Linked DNA regions of Sphaerisporangium krabiense. Each later gene encodes a partner of the first gene's protein in a complex. Links are inferred from orthologs where the notes say so. Each region holds a gene or a part of one and is shown in the gene's direction. Other genes may lie near its edges.

What was found.
Region 2: the proteins of dnaG (region 1) and dnaB are in contact, whole or in part, in a crystal structure (PDB 2R6A), measured with the Geobacillus stearothermophilus proteins. The link is inferred for Sphaerisporangium krabiense from one-to-one orthologs. Residues at the interface, in WP_049624496.1 of Geobacillus stearothermophilus: Lys456, Leu457, Leu458, Pro459, Ala460, Asn463, Ala464, Leu467, Leu535, Leu536, Ile537, Ala538, Gln544, Glu545, Asp548, Tyr549, His552; in WP_033016901.1 of Geobacillus stearothermophilus: Ser13, Glu15, Ala16, Gln18, Glu91, Leu92, Asp94, Ala95, Val96, Pro97, Thr98, Ala99, Ala100, Asn101, Tyr104, Tyr105, Ile108.

The regions. Positions count from the first base shown.
Region 1 is NZ_JACHBR010000001.1:5,287,774-5,297,538, forward strand. The notes cover bases 6,782-9,655. They hold dnaG (DNA primase), read left to right. Parts: upstream 6,782-7,209; coding sequence 7,210-9,102; downstream 9,103-9,655. Other genes in these bases: BJ981_RS23245 (M23 family metallopeptidase), read right to left, coding at 6,782-7,055; rpoD (RNA polymerase sigma factor RpoD), read left to right, coding at 9,248-9,655. In the rest of the region: BJ981_RS23220 (PHP domain-containing protein), read left to right, coding at 1-200; BJ981_RS23225 (aminotransferase class IV family protein), read right to left, coding at 208-990; BJ981_RS23230 (cadmium resistance transporter), read left to right, coding at 1,136-1,741; ppdK (pyruvate, phosphate dikinase), read left to right, coding at 2,068-4,728; BJ981_RS23240 (deoxyguanosinetriphosphate triphosphohydrolase), read left to right, coding at 4,908-6,146; more of BJ981_RS23245, read right to left, coding at 6,177-6,781; more of rpoD, read left to right, coding at 9,656-9,765. UniProt on the Escherichia coli protein: RNA polymerase that catalyzes the synthesis of short RNA molecules used as primers for DNA polymerase during DNA replication.
Region 2 is NZ_JACHBR010000001.1:2,388,352-2,398,229, reverse strand. The notes cover bases 2,548-5,534. They hold dnaB (replicative DNA helicase), read left to right. Parts: upstream 2,548-3,356; coding sequence 3,357-4,712; downstream 4,713-5,534. Other genes in these bases: BJ981_RS10455 (metallophosphoesterase), read right to left, coding at 5,271-5,534; BJ981_RS10470 (MATE family efflux transporter), read right to left, coding at 2,548-3,043. Also shown: BJ981_RS10485 (ABC transporter substrate-binding protein), read left to right, coding at 1-56; BJ981_RS10480 (amino acid ABC transporter permease), read left to right, coding at 53-946; BJ981_RS10475 (amino acid ABC transporter ATP-binding protein), read left to right, coding at 943-1,704; more of BJ981_RS10470, read right to left, coding at 1,733-2,547; more of BJ981_RS10455, read right to left, coding at 5,535-6,014; BJ981_RS10450 (helix-turn-helix domain-containing protein), read right to left, coding at 6,028-6,849; BJ981_RS10445 (SDR family NAD(P)-dependent oxidoreductase), read right to left, coding at 6,994-7,746; BJ981_RS10440 (TetR/AcrR family transcriptional regulator), read right to left, coding at 7,820-8,401; BJ981_RS10435 (ABC transporter permease), read right to left, coding at 8,483-9,256; BJ981_RS10430 (ABC transporter ATP-binding protein), read right to left, coding at 9,267-9,878. UniProt on the Escherichia coli protein: The main replicative DNA helicase, it participates in initiation and elongation during chromosome replication. Travels ahead of the DNA replisome, separating dsDNA into templates for DNA synthesis.

The DNA.
Region 1 (9,765 bases):
ACGTCGACCACGCGCCCGAGGACGCCGCCCACGTCCGCGCGCTGGCCCGCGAGCTGGGGCTGCGCGTGACCGGGTCCAGCGACTACCACGGCGACAACAAGACCGTCCGGCTCGGCGCCTTCACCACCGGCCGCGAGGTCTACGAGGACCTGGTGTCCACCGCGACCGGCGCCGTCCCCGTCCAGGAGCCCGCCCGGTGAGGACCGGTCAGAGCGGGTCGCCCGGGAGGGCGGCGTACTCGCGGCGCAGCGTGGTGAGGATCGGGTCGTCGACTCGCAGCTCCGCGCCGTCGATGGAGCGGACGGCGCGCGGGCCGGCCGCGGCGTTGGTGACGAAGGCGGCGGTCATGCCGGGCAGGTCGTCGACGTCGATCTCGGCCTGGGAGGACGGGATGCCCGCGCGCTCGGCGATCCGCTCCAGAAGGCGCATGGTGACGCCGTTCAGGCGGTCGAAGCCCGGCCAGAGCACGCGCCCGTCCCGGATGAAACCGATGTTCCACGTCGGCCCCTCGGTGACCCGCGCCCTGCCGTCGGTGAACAGCACGTCGTCGTAGCCGCCGAGCAAGGAGAACCGCCGCTGGACCAGCGGCCCGAACAGGCCGGTGTGCTTGAGCTCCGGCAGGTCGCGCTCGTACTCGGCGGTGCCGAGGGCCAGGGGCGGCAGGTCGCCGGGGACGGGCCGCGTGCCGACCAGGATCTCGGGGTTCGCCTTGGCCGCGGGCCTCGCGATGTCGAACTCGGGATCGAAGACGGTGACGCGGACGACCACCGGCGGGCCCCCGGCGGTGGCCCGCCGCACCAGGTGGCGGACCCGGTCGAGGTCGAGGTCGGCGCCGTGCAGGACGCGGCAGTCCCCCTGCAGCCGGTCGAGATGGAGCGACAGCCCGCGCACCCGGTCGTCCTCGACCCGCATGGTCGTGAAGTGCCCGTAGTTGTGCGACGCGAGCGCGCCGAGCTCGCCGGCGGTGGCGGGACGCCCGTTCAACTCCATCATGCGGCCATCCTGACACCTGCCCGAGGCCCGCGAACCCCGGCGGCGGCCGTGTTCGCCGCCGGCGTGACCGCCCCTGGCGTGACCGCTCCGGGCGCGCCCCTGCCGGGTCTCGGGCGAAGGGAGAGAAGGTAGGGTCTGCCGGGTGGGCGAGGTGCTGGGGACGGCCGGGACGGCGGTGGGCATGTTCGCCGGCACCAACGTCGACGACATCATCGTCCTCACCGTGCTCTTCCTGGCCGCGCGGGCCGGGGGCCGGCCGCGGCCGTGGCACATCTGGGCGGGGCAGTACGCCGGCATCGCCGCGCTCGTCGCCCTGTCGGCGCTCGCCGCGCTGGGGCTCACCGTCCTGCCCGACCGCTGGGTGGGCCTGCTCGGCCTGGTGCCGCTCGGCCTCGGGCTGTGGGGGCTGGTCAGGGCGGTGCGCGGCCGTGGCGGCGACGGCGAGGATCCCCCCGCGGTGGCGACCGGGCCGCTGTCGGTGGCGGGCGTGACGCTGGCGAACGGCGCGGACAACATCTCGGTCTACACCCCGGTCTTCCGCTCCATCGGAGCCGCGGCCACCGTCCTGACCGTCGCGGTGTTCGCGGCCGGAGTGGCGGTGTGGTGCCTGGCGGGGTCATGGCTCGGATCCCACCCCGCGGTGGTCGGCCTGGTGCGGCGGCACGGCGGGTGGATCGTCCCCACGGTGTTCACGGCGATCGGCGCGGTGATCGTTCTCGGCTCGGGTGTGCTCGGCGAACTGCTCTAGCCGGCGGCGTCCGGAACCGCGGGGCACGGGACGGCCGGAATGCCGGGGCCCGGCGCCGGCCCAGAATGGTCTACACCAATAGGCGTCGCGGGAATGGGGAGTGAATCTTCGCGGCGGCTTCCCGTAATTGGTATATACCAGGTGGCCGGGCGTTCGACTTTGGCGTCCGAGGGCTTCCGCAGGGGAATGGATTAGACCGCTATATTGGGGTCTAGCTGCGAAGACATCGTCCCGAAACGTGGGTGACGTTTCCCGGTCAGATTCATAGGTAGAGTCCCCGGCAACGAGGCGGAATCGTACGCCGCGAAGTCGTTGAAGGAGCTCGAGTGCCCAAATACGTGTACGACTTCACCGAGGGGAACAAAGATCTGAAAGATCTTCTCGGTGGTAAGGGTGCCAATCTCGCGGAGATGACGAACCTGGGTCTGCCCGTGCCTCCGGGGTTCACGATCACCACCGAGGCGTGCCGCGCCTACCTGCGCGAGGGCGGCCTTCCCGAAGGGCTCGACGAGGAGGTCGAGGCCCACCTGGAGGCGCTGGAAGGGCGCATGGGCAAGCGGCTCGGCGCCGCGGCGGACCCGTTGCTGGTCAGCGTGCGCTCCGGGGCCAAGTTCTCCATGCCCGGCATGATGGAGACCGTCCTCAACATCGGCCTCAACGACGAGTCCGTCCAGGGCCTGGCCAAGCAGGCCGGCGACGACCGCTTCGCCTGGGACTCCTACCGCCGCCTCATCCAGATGTTCGGCAAGACCGTCCTCGGCCTGGAGGGCGACCTGTTCGAGACGGCGATCGACGACCTCAAGCGCGGCAAGGGCGTGGTCAGCGACCTCGACCTGGACGCGGCGGACTTCCAGCGCCTCGTGGACACCTACAAGGGCATCGTCAGGGAGCACACCGGCGGCGACTTCCCCTCCGACCCGCGCGAGCAGATGCGCCAGGCCGTCCGCGCCGTCTTCGACTCCTGGAACGCGCCCCGCGCGATCATCTACCGCCGCCAGGAGCGCATCCCCGAGGAGCTCGGCACGGCGGTCAACATCGTGGCGATGGTCTACGGCAACCTCGGCATGGAGTCGGGCACCGGCGTCGCCTTCACCCGCGACCCCGGCTCGGGCCAGCAGGGCGTCTACGGCGACTACCTGCAGAACGCCCAGGGCGAGGACGTGGTCGCGGGCATCCGCAACACCGTGCCGCTCCAGCGGCTGGAGGAGATCGACCCCGCGTCCTACCAGCGGCTCCTTGAGATCATGAAGACGCTGGAGGACCACTACCGCGACCTGTGCGACATCGAGTTCACGATCGAGCGCGGCAAGCTGTGGATGCTGCAGACCCGGGTGGGCAAGCGCACCGCGGCGGCGGCGTTCCGCATCGCGACCCAGCTCGTCGACCAGGGCCTCATCGACATGGACGAGGCCGTCAGGCGGGTCAGCGGCGCCCAGCTCGCCCAGCTCATGTTCCCCCGGTTCGACGGGGGCGCCGAGAAGAAGACCATCACCAAGGGCATGAACGCCTCCCCGGGCGCGGCGGTCGGCAAGGCCGTCTTCTCCTCCGAGCGCGCCGCGGAGCTGGCGGGCAAGGGCGAGGACGTCATCCTGGTCCGCCGCGAGACCACCCCCGACGACCTGGCCGGCATGATCGCCGCCAGGGGCGTGCTGACCAGCAGGGGCGGCAAGACCTCCCACGCCGCCGTGGTCGCGCGCGGCATGGGCAAGACCTGCGTGTGCGGCGCGGAGGAACTGGACGTCGACGCCAGGGCCGGGCGCTTCACCGCCCCCGGCGGGCTGACCGTCCAGGAGGGCGACGTCATCTCGATCGACGGTAGCACCGGCGAGGTGTTCCTCGGCGAGGTGCCGGTCGTGGACTCCCCGGTCGTGGAGTACTTCGAGGGCGTGGGCGGGACGGCCGACGAGCTCGTCCAGGCCGTGGACCGCGTCATGCGCCACGCCGACGAGCGCCGCCGCATGGCCGTGCGCGCCAACGCCGACAACCCCGAGGACGCCGCGCGCGCCCGCAGGTTCGGCGCCGAGGGCATCGGCCTGTGCCGCACCGAGCACATGTTCCTCGGCGACCGCCGCCGCCTCGTCGAGGACCTGATCCTCGCCGAGTCGGACGAGGACCGCCGGGCGGCGCTCGGCGCGCTGGAGCCGCTGCAGAAGTCCGACTTCGTGGGGATCCTGGCGGCGATGGACGGGCTGCCGGTGACGATCCGCCTCATCGACCCGCCGCTGCACGAGTTCCTGCCCGACATCACCGCGCTGTCGGTGAAGATCGCGGTGGCCGGGGACGAGGCCGAACCGCGGGACCGCAGGCTGCTCACGGCCGTCAAGCGCCTGCACGAGCAGAACCCGATGCTCGGCCTGCGCGGCGTGCGCCTCGGCCTGGTGATCCCGGGCCTGTTCACGATGCAGGTGCGGGCCATCGCCGAGGCGGCGGCCGAGCGGCGCGCGGCCGGGGGAGACCCGCACGCGGAGATCATGATCCCGCTGGTGAGCGCCGTCCAGGAGCTGGAGGGCGTACGCGACGAGGCCGAGAAGATCCTCGCGGAGACCGGCGTCGAGGCGCTGATCGGCACGATGATCGAGGTGCCGCGCGCGGCCCTGACCGCCGGGCAGATCGCCGAGGCGGCGCGCTTCTTCTCGTTCGGCACCAACGACCTCACCCAGATGACGTGGGGCTTCTCGCGCGACGACGTCGAGGCGGCGTTCTTCTCGCGCTACCTGGACCTCGGCATCTTCGGGGTGTCGCCGTTCGAGACGATCGACAGGAGCGGCGTCGGCCGCCTCATGCGGATCGCCGTCGAGGAGGGCCGGGCCACCCGTCCCGACATCAAGCTCGGCATCTGCGGCGAGCACGGCGGCGACCCCGAGTCCGTCCACTTCTGCCACGAGATCGGCCTGGACTATGTGTCCTGCTCGCCGTTCCGGGTGCCGGTGGCCCGCCTGGAGGCCGGGCGGGCGGCGCTGTCGGGCGGGGAGTCCGAGACCCGCTGAGCGCGGGACTCCGGCCCGGGCCACCGCTGGGGGTGCTCGGGCCGGGGTGGGACCGCCGGTGGGCTGGGGTGGCCTACGGGGCGGATGATCTGCGAAAATACCGGAAATGCCGTGGATGCCGTGAGTTTCCCGCATGTTAGTAATTACCGACCCGTCGCGCGGGTAGCATCCCGCTACCGATGAGAGCCTACGACCACTCCGATCAGGCCAGATGGGTACCGGAACCCGCCGGCAACCCCGAGCGCAGCGCGTTCGAACGCGACCGGGCCCGCGTGCTGCACAGCGCGGCGCTGCGGAGGCTGGCGGCCAAGACGCAGGTGGTCGGGCCGGGCGACGTCCCCGACCACGGCCGCCACATCCCGCGCACCCGCCTGACCCACTCCCTGGAGTGCGCGCAGATCGGCAGGGAGATGGGCAAGGCGCTCGGCTGCGACCCCGACCTGGTCGAGACGGCGTGCCTCGCGCACGACCTCGGCCATCCCCCCTTCGGGCACAACGGCGAGACCGCGCTGAACGAGCTGGCCGCCCGCTGCGGCGGCTTCGAGGGCAACGCCCAGAGCCTGCGCCTGCTCACCCGGCTGGAGGCCAAGGTCCTCACCGCCGACGGCCGCAGCGCCGGGCTGAACCTCACCCGGGCGACGCTCGACTCCGCGCTGAAGTACCCCTGGACCTCCGCGCACGGCGCCAAGTACGGCGTCTACCCCGACGACATGCCGGTCTTCGCCTGGGTCAGGCAGGGCGTGCCCGCCGGCAGCGTCAGCTTCGAGGCCCAGGTCATGGACTGGTCCGACGACGTCGCCTACTCCGTCCACGACCTGGAGGACGCGCTGCACTCCGGCCACGTCCTGCCCGCGACCCTGCGCGACCCCGGCGAGCGGCGTGAGGTGTGCGAGCGCACCCTCAAGTGGTACGCCGACGACAGCGGCATGACCGAGCTGGAGGAGACCTTCGCCCGGCTCATCGAGGAGCCGCTGTGGCCGTGGCGCTTCGAGGGCAGCATGAGCGACCTGGTCGCGCTGAAGTCGTTCACCAGCGCGCTGATCGGCCGGTTCTGCCTGTCCGCGCAGGCGGCGACCCGCGCGGCGTACGGCGCGGGCGCGCTCACCCGGCACGGGGCCGAGCTGGTCGTGCCAAGGACGACGCGGCTGGAGTGCGCGCTGCTCAAGGGGCTGACGGCCCACTACGTGATGGCCAGGGACGAGCACAGCGCCAACCAGGCCCGCCAGCGCGAGCTGATCGCCGAGCTGGCCTCGATGATCATGCTGGGCGCCCCCGCCACCCTGGAGCCCGCGCTGCGCCCGGCGTTCGCCGAGGCCGGCGACGACGCCGCCCGGCTGCGCGTGGTCGTCGACCAGATCGCCTCGCTCACCGACGGCTCGGCGGTGAGCCTGCACCGCGGCCTCGGCGGACGCCGCTAGCCGCCTCTCCGCGCCCTGGGACGCCGGCCCTCAGCCGCGCGTCACGTCCGGTTCGCCGGTCTGCGTCGGCACGGGCTTCTTCGGCGGACGCTTCACCGGCTTGGAGGCGCACAGCGTGCGGCAGGGCGGCGTCGCGCCGACCGCGGCGCGCACGGCGGCCACCCGCGCTGCGGGCGAAAGGGTGGCGTTGCCGTTCAGCCAGGCGTCCAGGTAGGTCCACGGGTCCACCATGCCCCGGCGCACCCACCAGTACTTGGCGGAGGTGGACCACGACACCGCGAAGTACAGGTTGGTCCCCTCGTCCTTGGCGTTCCCGGAGTCGCCGACCCGGCCGAGAAGCTGCCCGGCGGCGACCCGCGCCCCCGGCCGCAGGCCCGGCGCGACGCTGTCGAGGTGCCCGCCGAGGTAGCGCACGCCGTCGTCGCCGACGATCGAGACGAAGCGGCCCTCGCGGTCGGCGCCCCTGTCGGTGGAGGCCGTCCAGCGGTTCCTGGCGTTGACCTCGTGCACGACGCCGCCGACCGGCGCGACGAACGCGCAGCCCTTCCCGGTCCAGATGGTGGCCTTCGGCAGCACGAGCCGGCCGCGGGTGTAGGTGGCCCGGCAGCCCTTCACGGGGAAGGCGTAGGTGAAGCGCGACAGCTTGGGCGGGGGCACCCGGACCGGCTCGTCGCCCGCGGGCGGGGTCACCCGGGCCTGCGGAGCGGGGGTGACGGTCGGGCCGAGCGTGGCGGCGTCGATCGGGCCGCGCCCGGCGCTCGGGGAGGCCTCGAAGGCCGCGGGCGCGCTCGGCACGTCCTGCGGGACGGACGTCGGCCGGGTGCTGATGCCGGCCACTCCGCCGGGCGCGGCGCAGGCGGTGGCGACGAGCATCGTCGCGGCAATGGCGGCGAGTCGCCCCGATCGCATGATCTCCACCCGTGTGACGTTACCGAAACCAGCTCCGAACCAAGCGTTCTCTTTCTAACCGACCTTCAACCCCGACACGACCCATTCGCGAAAAATCCCCCATCACGGACGCCGCGTGCCCAGCGTGCGGGCGCCGAGTCGTAGACTCACCGGCGTGGCAGGGCGGATCAGTGACGAGGACATCGCGCTCGTGCGGGAGCGGTCGGCGATCGCCGACGTCGTAGGGGAGCACATCCAGCTTCGCAACGCCGGCGGCGGCAACCTCAAGGGGCTGTGCCCCTTCCACGAGGAGAAGACGCCGTCGTTCAACGTGACCCCCTCCCGTGGCTACTGGTACTGCTTCGGCTGCGCCGAGGGCGGGGACGTCATCACCTTCGTCCGCAAGCTGGAGCATCTGTCCTTCACCGAGGCGATCGAGCGGCTGGCCCAGCGCGCCGGCCTCCAGCTCCGCTACGAGCAGGGCGGGTACGTCCCCGGGCGCGAGCACGGCGAGCGCAGCCGCCTCATCGAGGCCCACAAGGCCGCCGCCGAGTTCTACGCCGCCCAGCTCGCCGAGGCCGAGGCCGCCCCCGGCCGCCGGTTCCTGTCCGAGCGGGGTTTCGAGCGCGTGGACGCCGAGCACTTCGGCGTGGGCTACGCCCCGTCCGACTGGGACCGGCTGAGCCGCCACCTGATGGGGCGCGGCTTCACCGCCGCGGAGCTGATCAAGGGCGGCCTGGCCAGGGAGGGCCGCCGGGGCCCGGTGGACCGCTTCCGCGGCCGGCTCGTCTGGCCGATCCGCGACATCACCGGCGAGACGATCGGGTTCGGCGCCCGCAGGCTCCTGGACGGCGACGACGGGCCCAAGTACCTCAACACCCCCGAGAGCCCCATCTACAAGAAGAGCACGGTGCTCTACGGCATCGACCTGGCCAAGCGCGAGATCTCCAAGCGCTCCCAGGCCGTCGTCGTCGAGGGGTACACCGACGTGATGGCCTGCCACCTGGCCGGGGTGCCCACGGCGGTCGCCACGTGCGGCACGTCCTTCGGCGAGGAGCACATCAAGGTGCTGCGGCGGCTGCTGCTCGACCAGGCCGAGTTCCGCGGCGAGGTCGTGTTCACCTTCGACGGCGACTCCGCCGGCCAGAAGGCCGCCCTGCGCGCCTTCGCCGACGAGCAGAAGTTCGTCACCCAGACCTTCGTGGCCGTCCAGCCGGAGGGCCTCGACCCCTGCGACCTGCGCGTCAAGCACGGCGACGCCGCGGTCCGCGACCTGATCGCCGGCCGCGAGCCGCTGTTCGCGTTCGCCATCCGCAGCGTCATCTCCCGCTACGAGCTCGACACCAACGAGGGCCGCCTGTCCGCCCTGGACGCCGCCGCCCCGCTGGTCGCCGGCATCAAGGACCCCGCGCTGCGCGGCCGGTACGCCGTGGACCTGGACCGCTGGCTCGGCTTCATGGACGAGCGCATGGTGCTGCACCGCATCCAGGAGGTCGCCGGGGCCGGCGCGGGCGGGGGACGCCAGGGCGGCCGCGCCGCCGCCCCCGAGCGCGGCGGCAGGCGGGTCCCCGCGCCGCGCCCGCCGGCCGATCCCGCCGACCCCACGGTGCGCATCGAGTCCGAGGCGCTCAAGCTCGCCGTCCAGCGTCCCGCCCTCATGGGGCCGGAGTTCGACGCGCTCGGGACCGGCGCGTTCACGGTGCCCGAGCACGTGGCGCTGTACGAACTGATCATGACGGCGGGGGGGACGTCCTCGGGCGGCTCCGGCGGGCGCGACTGGGTGGACGCCCTGCTCGCCGTCACCGAGGACGACGCGCTGCGCGCGCTGGCGACCAGGTTCGCCGTCGAGCCGCTGCGCGCCGAGCTGGAGGGCGAGGAGCGCTACGGCGCGGCCGTGCTGGCCCGGCTGGCCGAGATCGCGGTGACCCGCGCGCTCGTTCAGGTGAAGGCCAGGATGGAGCGGCTGAACCCGATCGAGCAGCAGCAGGAGTACAACCGTCTGTTCGGGGAACTGGTGGCACTCGAACAACAACGGCGGGTGTTAAGAGAACGCGCCGTCGGCGCATAAGAATCTTTACTTTCCGCTGGTCACCGAGGCCAAACATTTGTTTGATATCGATTCGGTAATGAATTAAGCCTTACCATCGGTGACAAAAATAGGGCCTGCCGTTTTATGGCGGCCATACAGCAGACTATGCACCGTGGGTGCATCGGTGCTGCCAAGTGGACCGCCTTCGGTTGATCAGGTGGCGGATCTAGTCGCCAGAGGAAGAGAGCGCGGGAGCGTCACCGTCGACGACGTGGCCGCCGCGCTCGACCGCTCCGAGTTGCCACCCGACGCGCTGGAGCGCGTCGTGCGGATGCTCGCGGAAAAGGGCGTGGAGGTGCTCGAGCCGCAGGGCGACGACGACACCGCCCGCCCGGACGAGGAGGACGTCGGCAAGCGCGCGCCGACCAGCGACCTCGTCCGCATCTACCTCCGCGAGATCGGCAGAGTGCCCCTGCTCACCGCCGAGGAGGAGGTCGAGCTGGCGAAGGCCATCGAGGCCGGGCTGTTCGCCGAGGACAAGCTCTGCGAGTCCCGCCTGCCCACCCCGGAGTTCGAGGAGCTGGTCTGGGAGGGCGTGCGCGCCAAGCAGCGCCTCATCGAGGCCAACCTGCGGCTCGTGGTGTCGATCGCCAAGCGCTACGTCGGCCGCGGCATGCTCTTCCTGGACCTGATCCAGGAGGG
Region 2 (9,878 bases), 2.9 Mb from region 1 along the record:
CGAGCATCGAGACCCGGTGGCTCGGCTCCGCGGCCGGGGCCCCGGACCTGAAGTGAGCCACCCCGGCGAGTCGCCGGGCCCGCTCGCGGCGGACACCGCCGGCGTGCCCGGCGCCTGGGTGAAGAGCGAGCGCCAGCGGGAACGCGAGCGCCTGCGCCGGCGCCGCGAGGTACGGTCCGGCTCGGTCGCGTCGGTCTCCACGGTCGTCTTCGTCGTGCTCGTGATCTGGGTGGTCACCGCCTCGCCGGGCTGGCCACGGGTCAAGGAGACCTTCTTCGACGCCGAGCGGTTCGCCGACGCCTTCCCCGACGTGCTGTCCGGCTTCCTGCTCAACATCAAGATCTTCCTGATCGCCGAGCCGCTGATCCTCATCGTGGGCCTGCTGGTGGCCCTCGTCCGCACCGTGCGCTCGCCGCTGTTCTTCCCGCTGCGCGCCCTGGCCGTGCTCTACACCGACGTCTTCCGCGGCATACCGACGATCCTGATCATCTACCTGGTCGGGTTCGGCCTGCCCGCGCTCGAACTGCGGGGCATGCCGTCCGACCTCGCCGTTCTCGGCATCATCGCGCTGACGCTGTCGTACGGCGCCTACGTGGCCGAGGTGTTCCGGGCCGGCATCGACTCGGTGCACCCGAGCCAGCGCGCCGCCGCCCGGTCCCTGGGCCTGACCCACGCCCAGTCCATGCGGTTCGTGGTGCTGCCCCAGGCCGTGCGCAGGGTCGTGCCGCCCCTGCTCAACGACTTCGTCTCCCTGCAGAAGGACACCGCCCTGGTCGCGACGATCGGGCCGCTGGAGGCGCTGCGCCAGGCGCAGATCCACGCGGCCGACACCTTCAACTACACCCCCTACCTGGCCGCCGCGCTGCTGTTCATCGCGCTCACCGTCCCGATGGCCCGCTTCACCGACTACCTGGCGGCCAGGTCCCAGAGGCGGCGGGGCGCGTGAGCGGCACGGACGCGGGCGAGGTCCTGCGCGTCGCGGGGGTCTGGAAGCACTACCACCGGCACAGCGTGCTGCGCGGCGTGGACCTGTCGGTGGACTCCCACGAGGTGGTCTGCCTGATCGGCGCCTCCGGCTCCGGCAAGTCCACGCTGCTGCGGTGCGTCAACCTCCTGGAGACCGTGGACGACGGCACGATCCACCTCGACGGGGACGAGATCACCGACGTGCGGACGGATCCCGACCAGGTGCGCAAGCGCATCGGCATGGTCTTCCAGTCCTACAACCTCTTCCCGTCCATGACCGTGCTCGGCAACATCACGCTCGCGCCGAGGAAGGCGCACGGCGTGGCCAGGGCACAGGCGGAGGAGGAGGCCCGCGAGCTGCTGGCCCGGTTCGGCCTGGCCGACAAGGCCGGGGCCTACCCCGACCGGCTGTCGGGCGGCCAGCAGCAGCGCGTGGCCATCATCCGCGCCCTCGCCACCCGGCCGCGCCTGCTCCTGCTGGACGAGGTGACCTCCGCCCTCGACCCCGCCCTGGTGGGCGAGGTGCTCGACATCATCCGCGAGCTCAAGACGACGGGCATGACGATGGTGCTGGCCACGCACGAGATGGGGCTGGCGCGCGACATCGCCGACAAGGTGTGCTTCCTGGACGGGGGCGTCCTGCTGGAGCAGGGGCCGCCCGAGCGGTTCTTCAGCGAGCCCTGCGAGCCCCGCACCCGCGAGTTCCTCAGGCGCGTGCTGGAGGCCAGGCGCCTCTGAACGCGGCCGGACTCCGGTGACGCTCGGCCTAGGCTCCCGTGACGAGCCAGGCGCGGCCGTACGCGCGCGCTCCCAGGGTGAGCAGCCGGGCCGCCATCCACACCCCGAGCGCCAGCCACAGCGCCACCAGGCCGCCTCCGGTGTGGACGACGGCGTACGCGGCGGGCAGGTAGGCCGCCGTGGTGAGCGCGGACGCCCAGGCGAGGAAGCGCCGGTCGCCCGCCCCGATCAGCACCCCGTCCAGGACGAACACCACGCCCGCGACCGGCTGGAGCGCCGCCACCACCCACAGCACCGACACCAGCGCGGCGGCCACGGCCGGATCGGCGTCGAACAACCCGGGGAGTACCGGGCGGGCCAGCGTGATCACCACGCCCAGGACGACGCCGTAGCCCACGCCCCAGATCACCATGGTGCGGGTGGCCGACCGGGTCAGGTGGACGTCCCCGGCGCCGAGCGCCCGCCCGGTGATCGCCTGGCCGGCGATCGCGATCGCGTCGAGCGCGAAGGCCGTCAGCGTCCAGATCTGCGTGGCGATCGCGTGCGCGGCCAGCGGCGCGTCCCCCATGCGGGTGGCGACCACCGTGGCGACGATCAGCACGACCCGCATGCACACCGTGCGGATCAGCAGCGCGATCCCGGCCGTCCCCGAGTCGCGGATCCCCGCGGGGTCGGGCCGCATCGGCACGTGGTGCTCCCGTGCCGCCCTGACCACCACCAGGACGTAGACGACGGCCCCGAGCGCCTGGGCCAGCACGGTGCCCCAGGCCGACCCGGCGATGCCCCAGTGCAGGACGAGCACGAACACGGCGTTGAGCAGGGCGTTGAGCGCGAAGGAGCCGACGGAGACGGCCAGCGGCGTGACCGTGTCCTGGAGCCCCCGCAGGACGCCCGTCCCGGCCAGGATGACGAGCATGGCGGGCGTGCCGAGCAGGCTGACGCGCAGGTACGTCACGGCCTGGGCGGAGACCTCGGGGGAGGCGCCGAACAGCTCGACGATCCAGGGGGCGAGCGGCCAGCCCGCCGCGATCAGCACGACGCCGATGCCGGCGGCCAGCCACAGTCCGTCGACGCCGCGCTTGACGGCCCGCGGCAGGTCGCCCGCGCCCACCTGCCGTGCCACGGCGGCGGTCGTGCCGTACGCGAGGAAGACGCAGACGCTGACCAGCGAGGTGAGCGCGGCGCCGGCGACGCCGAGCGCGCCGAGGGCGCCGGTGCCGAGGCGGCCGACGATGGCGTAGTCGGCGAGAATGAACAGCGGCTCGGCCACCAGGGCGCCGAAGGCGGGGACGGCCAGCCGGAGGATCTCCCGGCCGCCGACGCGAGGGGTAAGAGCCACTCGCCTATTTTGCCCCTTACGTCCCCGTCGCTTGTGTCCGGGGTCACCGTTCCCCGCGTGTCACACCGAGCTTTCTTTCTTCCACAGCTCGTGGACAGTGTTTTCCCTGCTCATGCGGGGGTGTGTGCAGAGGGGTGCTGGTTATCCACAGAGTTGTCCCCAGCGTGCCCACATGTCGTGCCCGGAAGTCCACACGTTATCCACAGCTCATCCACACCGTTGTCTACAGCATGCGTTGCCGGTTCTCGCGGAACCGGCGAAACTGTCACCCCGGCTACTTCGGGGGGCCGGGAACACGCGAGGAGGGCGCCAGGTGAGCAGTGAGATCGCACCTGCCTTCGACACCCCCTTCGAACGCACACCTCCGAGCAACATCGAGGCCGAGCAGTCCGTGCTGGGCGGCATGCTCCTGTCCAAGGACGCCATCGCCGACGTCGTCGAGGTCCTGCGCGCCGACGACTTCTACCGGCCCGCCCACCAGATCATCTACGACGCCGTCCTCGACCTCTACGGGCGCGGCGAGCCCGCCGACTCCGTCACGATCTTCAACGAGCTGACCCGGCGCGGCGAGCTCGGCCGCGTCGGCGGCGGCGCCTACGTCCACACCCTCACCAACGTCGTCCCCACCGCCGCCAACGCCGGCTACTACGCCAAGATCGTCCGAGAGCAGGCGGTGCTGCGCCGGCTCATCGAGGCCGGCACCCGCATCGTCTCCTACGGCTACGGCGGCCACAACGAGGACGTCGACGACCTGGTCGACCGCGCCCAGGCCGAGATCTACGCGGTCACCGACCGCCGCACCAGCGAGGACTACCGCCCCCTCTCCGAGATCATGCCAGGAGCCCTTGACGAGATCGAGGCCATCGGCAGCCGCAGCGGCCAGATGACCGGCGTCCCCACCGGCTTCCAGGACCTCGACGCCCTCATGAACGGCCTCCACCCCGGCCAGATGATCGTCGTGGCGGCACGCCCGGCGATCGGTAAAAGTACCCTGGGTCTGGATTTCGCGAGGTCTGCTGCGATTCGTCACCATATGACCACCGTGGTGTTCTCGCTGGAAATGTCGCGGAACGAGATCACGATGCGCCTGTTGTCGGCGGAGGCTCGGGTGAGTCTGCAGACCATGCGGTCGGGGACGATGAACGATGACGACTGGACGCGGCTCGCGCGGCGGATGAGCGAGGTGGCCGAGGCGCCGTTGTTCATCGACGACTCGCCGAACATGTCGATGATGGAGATCCGTGCCAAGTGCCGGCGGCTGAAGCAGCGGCATGACCTGCGGTTCGTCATCGTCGACTATCTCCAGCTCATGAGCTCGCCGAAGCGGACCGAGAGCCGTCAGCAGGAGGTGTCGGAGATCTCGCGTGCGCTGAAGCTGCTCGCCAAGGAGCTGGAGGTGCCCGTGATCGCCATCTCCCAGCTCAACCGTGGTCCGGAACAGCGCACCGACAAGCGCCCCCAGGTGTCCGACCTGCGCGAGTCCGGAAGCATCGAGCAGGACGCCGACGTGGTGATCCTCCTGCACCGTGAGGACGCCTACGAGCGGGAGTCGCCGCGGGCGGGCGAGGCCGACCTGATCGTGGCCAAGCACCGTAACGGGCCGACCGCCACGGTGACCGTCGCCTTCCAGGGACACTACAGCCGCTTCGTGGACATGGCCCCGCACTGATCCGCGGGCTGACCCGACGATGTCGTGGCGGGCGTGGGGCAGGTCCCCCGGACCTCAAGTAACCTTGAGGTCAAGCGAGGGGAAGCGGAGCGTGTCTGACATGTCGGATTCGGCGGCGCCGCGGGGGCCGGAGCTCAGCGTGGGCGAGCTCGCCGCGCGGAGCGGGGTCAATGTCTCCGCGTTGCACTTCTACGAGAAGCAGGGGCTGATCAGCAGCCGTCGTACGACCGGGAACCAGCGGCGGTACCGGCGTGACATGCTGCGCCGGGTGGCGCTGATCCGCATGGCGCAGCGCGTCGGCATCCCCCTCGCGGACATCGCCGAGGTGCTCTCCCTGTTCCCGCCGGACCACATCCCCACCCGCGCGGACTGGCAGCGGATGTCGGAGCACTGGCGCGAGGAGCTGGACGAGCGCATGCGCCGGCTCCAGCAGCTCCGCGACGACTTCACCGACTGCATCGGCTGCGGGTGCCTGTCGATCGACCGGTGCCCGGTGATCAACCCCGGCGACGAGCTCGGACGGCAGGGCCCGGGGCCGCGCAGGCTGCTGAAGGGCTCTCAGAGCACGACGCGCGCGTGCGTCGTCAGCCGGCCGTCGCCGGACAGCATGTGCAGCGCGAACCCCGGCGGCATGTCGAACGACAGCGGCGGCATGGCCGCCGACTCCTGCGGCAGCAACGCCTGCGAGGCGACGCCCGGCGCGACGTAGACCGGGCGCCCGGCGAACGTCGTCGCGGCCGCGGTGTGCGCGTGCCCGACCAGGACGCCCGCCACCCGCGGGTGGGCCCGGACCAGTTCCTCCAGACGCTCGGGCTCCAGCAGGCCGATCTCGTCGACGTACGGGATGGCGACGGGCACGGGCTGGTGGTGCATGCCGATCAGCACCGGACCGGGGGCCGCGCCGAGCACCCCGGCCAGCCAGCGCAGCGTCCCGTCCTCCAGACGGCCCTCGTTCCGGCCGGGGACGCTGGAGTCGCACAGCGCGACGGTGACGTCGCCCACCTGGAGGACCTGGTCGACGGGCTCGGCGCCGCCGGAGGCCTCGCCGAGGAACACCTTGCGGAACTCGGCCCTGCTGTCGTGGTTCCCCGGGCAGACGATCGAGGGGTAGGGGAAGCGCAGCAGCTCGCGGGCGATCTCGTACTCGTCCGCGGCGCCGTGGTCGGCGATGTCGCCGGTGACGAGCACGGCGTCGATCGGGCCCGCGAGCCGGGAGACGTGGCGGACGACCCGTTCGGTCCGTTCCACGCTCCGGGGCGAGCCGTCTATGTGGACGTCGCTGACGTGGGCGAGCGTGATCATAGGGTCGAGGATGTCACAGCGCCGCCGGGGACGTCCGCGCGGCCGACCTGAGGACTTCGGCGGTCCGCCGGTCGGCGGGGAAGAACGACTCGATGGCCAGTTCCGCCAAGGTGATGTCGAGCGGCGTGCCGAAGGTGGCGATCGTGCTGAAGAACGCCAGCTCGCCGGCGTCGTGGCGCAGGCGCAGCGGCACCACCAGCTCGCCCGCCCCGGCGAGCTCGGCCTCCTCCGGCTCCGGCTGGTCGCAGGGGTAGGCCCGGATCTCGGCGTACAGGGCCTCCAGCTCGGGGTCGGCGCTGAAGGCGATCTGGCGGCGCAGCCGCCCGAGCAGGTGGGAGCGCCATTCGCCGAGGTTGACGATGTGCGGGGCGAGGCCCTTCGGGTGCATGCTGGCCCGCAGCACGTTCGCGGGCGCGGCCAGCAGCTCCGGGTCCACGAGCGAGGTGAGCAGCCCGAGGCTCACGTTGCCCTCGACGAGGTTCCAGCGGCCGTCCACCACGACCGCCGGGTACGGCTCGTGTCCGGCGAGGATCTGCCGGAGCGCCGTGCGCACGGCGGTCATCCGCGGCGCGTCCAGCGTGGTCTCGGAGAACTCCGGCGCGAACCCGGCGGCGAGCAGCAGGCGGTTGCGCTCGCGCAGCGGCAGGTCCAGCTCCTCCGCGAGGTGCAGGACCATGTCGCGGCTCGGCTTGGACCTTCCGGTCTCCAAGAAGCTGAGGTGCCGGGTGGAGATGTCGGCCTGGATCGACAGGTCGAGCTGGCTGAGCCGGCGGTGCTCGCGCCACTGGCGCAGGAGCTCGCCTACGGGCCGCCGGGAGAGCGCCGTGGTCGTCATGACGTGAGGTTATGCGGGACGGCGGCCGGTGCGCGATTACGCGGCAGGTAACCGGCGGCGTTCCCTCGGCGGAGCCGTCCGCCCGGGGCTCACGCCGTGCGGAGCCGCGTGGTCCCGGGGCAGGCGGTCCGCACGGGTTCGGGGTCAGGCGGTGGAGCCGCCGTCGAGGACCAGGTCGGTGCCGACGGCGAAGCCGGCGCCGTCGGACGCGAGCCAGAGGACGCCGGAGGTGATCTCGTCCAGCTTCCCGACCCGGCCGATGGGGAGCTCGCGCCTGACGCGCTCGGCGCGGTCGTCCTCGGTCTCGCCGGGGCGCATGGACATCGGCGTGTCGTGCGGGCCGGGGCTCACCGTGTTGACGCGGATCCCGTGCCGGGCGTACTCCTTGGCCGCCGTGCGGGTGAGGGCGGTGACGGCGGCCTTGGACGCGGCGTACGCGCCGAGGCCGGGGATCCGGATGTGCGCTCCGAGCTGGGACGACACGTTGATGATCACACCGGATCCCGTGCGGAGCATGGCGGCGATCTCGTGCTTCATGGACAGCATGACGCCGGTGACGTTGGTGTCGAGCGTCCGCGCCCAGTCGTCCTCGTCGATGTCGGCGACCTCGGCCTTGAACAGCACGCCCGCGTTGTTGACGGCGATGTCCAGCCTGCCGTACCGGCGGACGATCTCGTCGACGAGCTCGCGGACCTCCTGCGAGCGGGTCACGTCGGCGGGGATGGCGGCGCCGTGGCCGCCGTCGGCCTCGATGAGCTTGACGGTGTGGTCCAGTGGGCCGCGGCGGCGGCCGGTGACGACGACCTGGGCGCCTTCCCTGGCGAACCCGAGCGCGACCGCGCGGCCGATGCCCGATCCGGCGCCGGTGATCAGCACCACTTTGTCCTTGAATCTCATGTCCTGCCCCTTCTGTACATTGACCGTTCGTTCCAGAATTCGACCATGCGTCGGCAGTGCGCCCTGAGAAGGATCAGTCCAGCAGCGACAGCGCCTGCGCGGCCGCGTCGCGCAGGCGCGCGGGGTCGGGCGAGGCCTTGCCCACGAGCCGCAGGCCCTGCATGAACACCAGCAGGAACCGCGCCAGCGCCACCGGATCCCTGCCCTCCGGCAGCTCGCCGAGCGCGCGGGCGCGGATGAGCGCGGAGGTCAGCGCGGTCTCGATCGCCGTCCAGTTGCCCTCGACGAACCGCGAGACCTCGGCGTCGCCGGGCAGCATCTCGGCCGCCGCGTTGACCACCAGGCAGCCGAGCCCCGCCCGCGCGCCGCACGACTGCTCGGCGTACAGCTCGACCAGCGCGCGGACGGCGGGCAGCGGAGAGCCGGGCTGGGAGACCAGCTCGATCGGGGAGGGGGCGCGCGTCTGGATGTAGCGACGCAGGGCCTTCATGTAGAGCTCGTGCTTGCCGCCGAAGGTCGCGTACAGGCTGGCCCGGCCGATGCCGAGCCGTGCCACCAGGTCCGCCATGGACGTCGCCTCGTAGCCCCGCTCCCAGAACAGCTCGAGGGCCGCCTGGAGCGCGGTGTCCGGATCGAACTCCTTCGTGCGCGCCATGCCGCCGACATTATCAGAACGATCGTTTCAGAAAGAGGCCCGGGTACGGCCGGCCCCGTCCGCCGTACCCGGACCGGTCTGTCACTCCCAGCGGAACGCGCGGACGCCGAGCGCGGTGGCGCCCACCGCCCACACCGCGAGGACGACGAGGTGGAGCGCCTCGGGCGTGGCGCCCGCCCAGGCGTCCCGCATGGCCTGCCCGAAGGCGCCCGTCGGGGTGAAGTCGCCGATCTTCCGCAGGATGTCCGGCATCAGCTCGCGCGGCACCCACATGCCGGCCAGGAACAGCAGCGGGAACGTCACCACCGACCCGATGCCGCCGGCGGCGCGGCTGCTCGGCACGACCGCGGCCAGGCACAGGCCGAGCCCGAACAGCCCGCACACGCCCAGCAGGAACGTCAGCGCGAACAGGGGGAACCGGCCGGGCACGTGCGTGCCGAACGCCAGAGCGCCCGCCACGATCATCAGGATCACGGCGACGACCGACGTCGCCAGGTTCAGCAGGAGCTGGGTCAGCAGCAGCGACCGGGGCGCGACGGGCGTCACGGACATCCGGCGCAGCACGCCGCGCTCCCGGTACACCGCGAGCGCCGCCGGGATGGCGGAGAACGCGGAGATCATGACGGACAGCACGATCATCATCACCGGCAGGTGGGTGTCCACGACACGCTCACCGCCGAGGCTCGGGTCCGGGTCGCGGAACCCCGGGATCGCGTTGCCGAGGATCAGCAGCAGGCCCAGAGGCAGCGCGAGCGTGAAGAACGTCGTGAGCGGTTCCCGCAGGTAGAGCTTGGTCTCGGTCCATAGGAGCGTGCGCAGGGCGCCATGTGGCGCCGAGGAGGTGGTGGCCGGCATGAGAGGTCTCCTAGGAGTGGTCGGTGGCCGCGCGGCCGGTGATGGCGAGGAACGCGTCGTCGAGCGTCGCCCGCTCCACGTGCAGCCCCAAGGGGACGATGCGCCGCTCCGCCAGCGCGGTCGTGACGGCCAGCAGCACGCCTTCGCCGCCGGTGACCGTGACGTTCTCGCCGTCGCGGACGACCCGCGAGACCTCGCCGGCCGACCGCAGCGCCTCGTCGGCGTCCGGCGGGCAGCGGAAGGTGACGCGCTGCGCGCCGTCCAGCCGCCCGATCAGCCCCGCCGGCGTGTCGAGGGCGGCGACGCGGCCCCCGTCGATCACGGCGAGCCGGTCGCAGAGCCGCTCGGCCTCCTCCATGAAGTGGGTGACCAGGACGATCGTGACCCCGCGCGCCCTGACCTGCTCGATCAGCTCCCACGTCTCCCGGCGCGCGTGCGGGTCGAGGCCGGTGGTCAGCTCGTCCAGGATCGCGACGCGCGGCGCCCCGACGAGGGCGAGCGCGATCGACAGCCGCTGCCGCTGCCCGCCGGACAGCTTGGCGAACGCCGTGTCCCGCTTGGCGCCGAGGCCGACCTCCTCCAGCAGTTCCTCCCACGGCGCGGGGCGCCGGTAGAACGACGC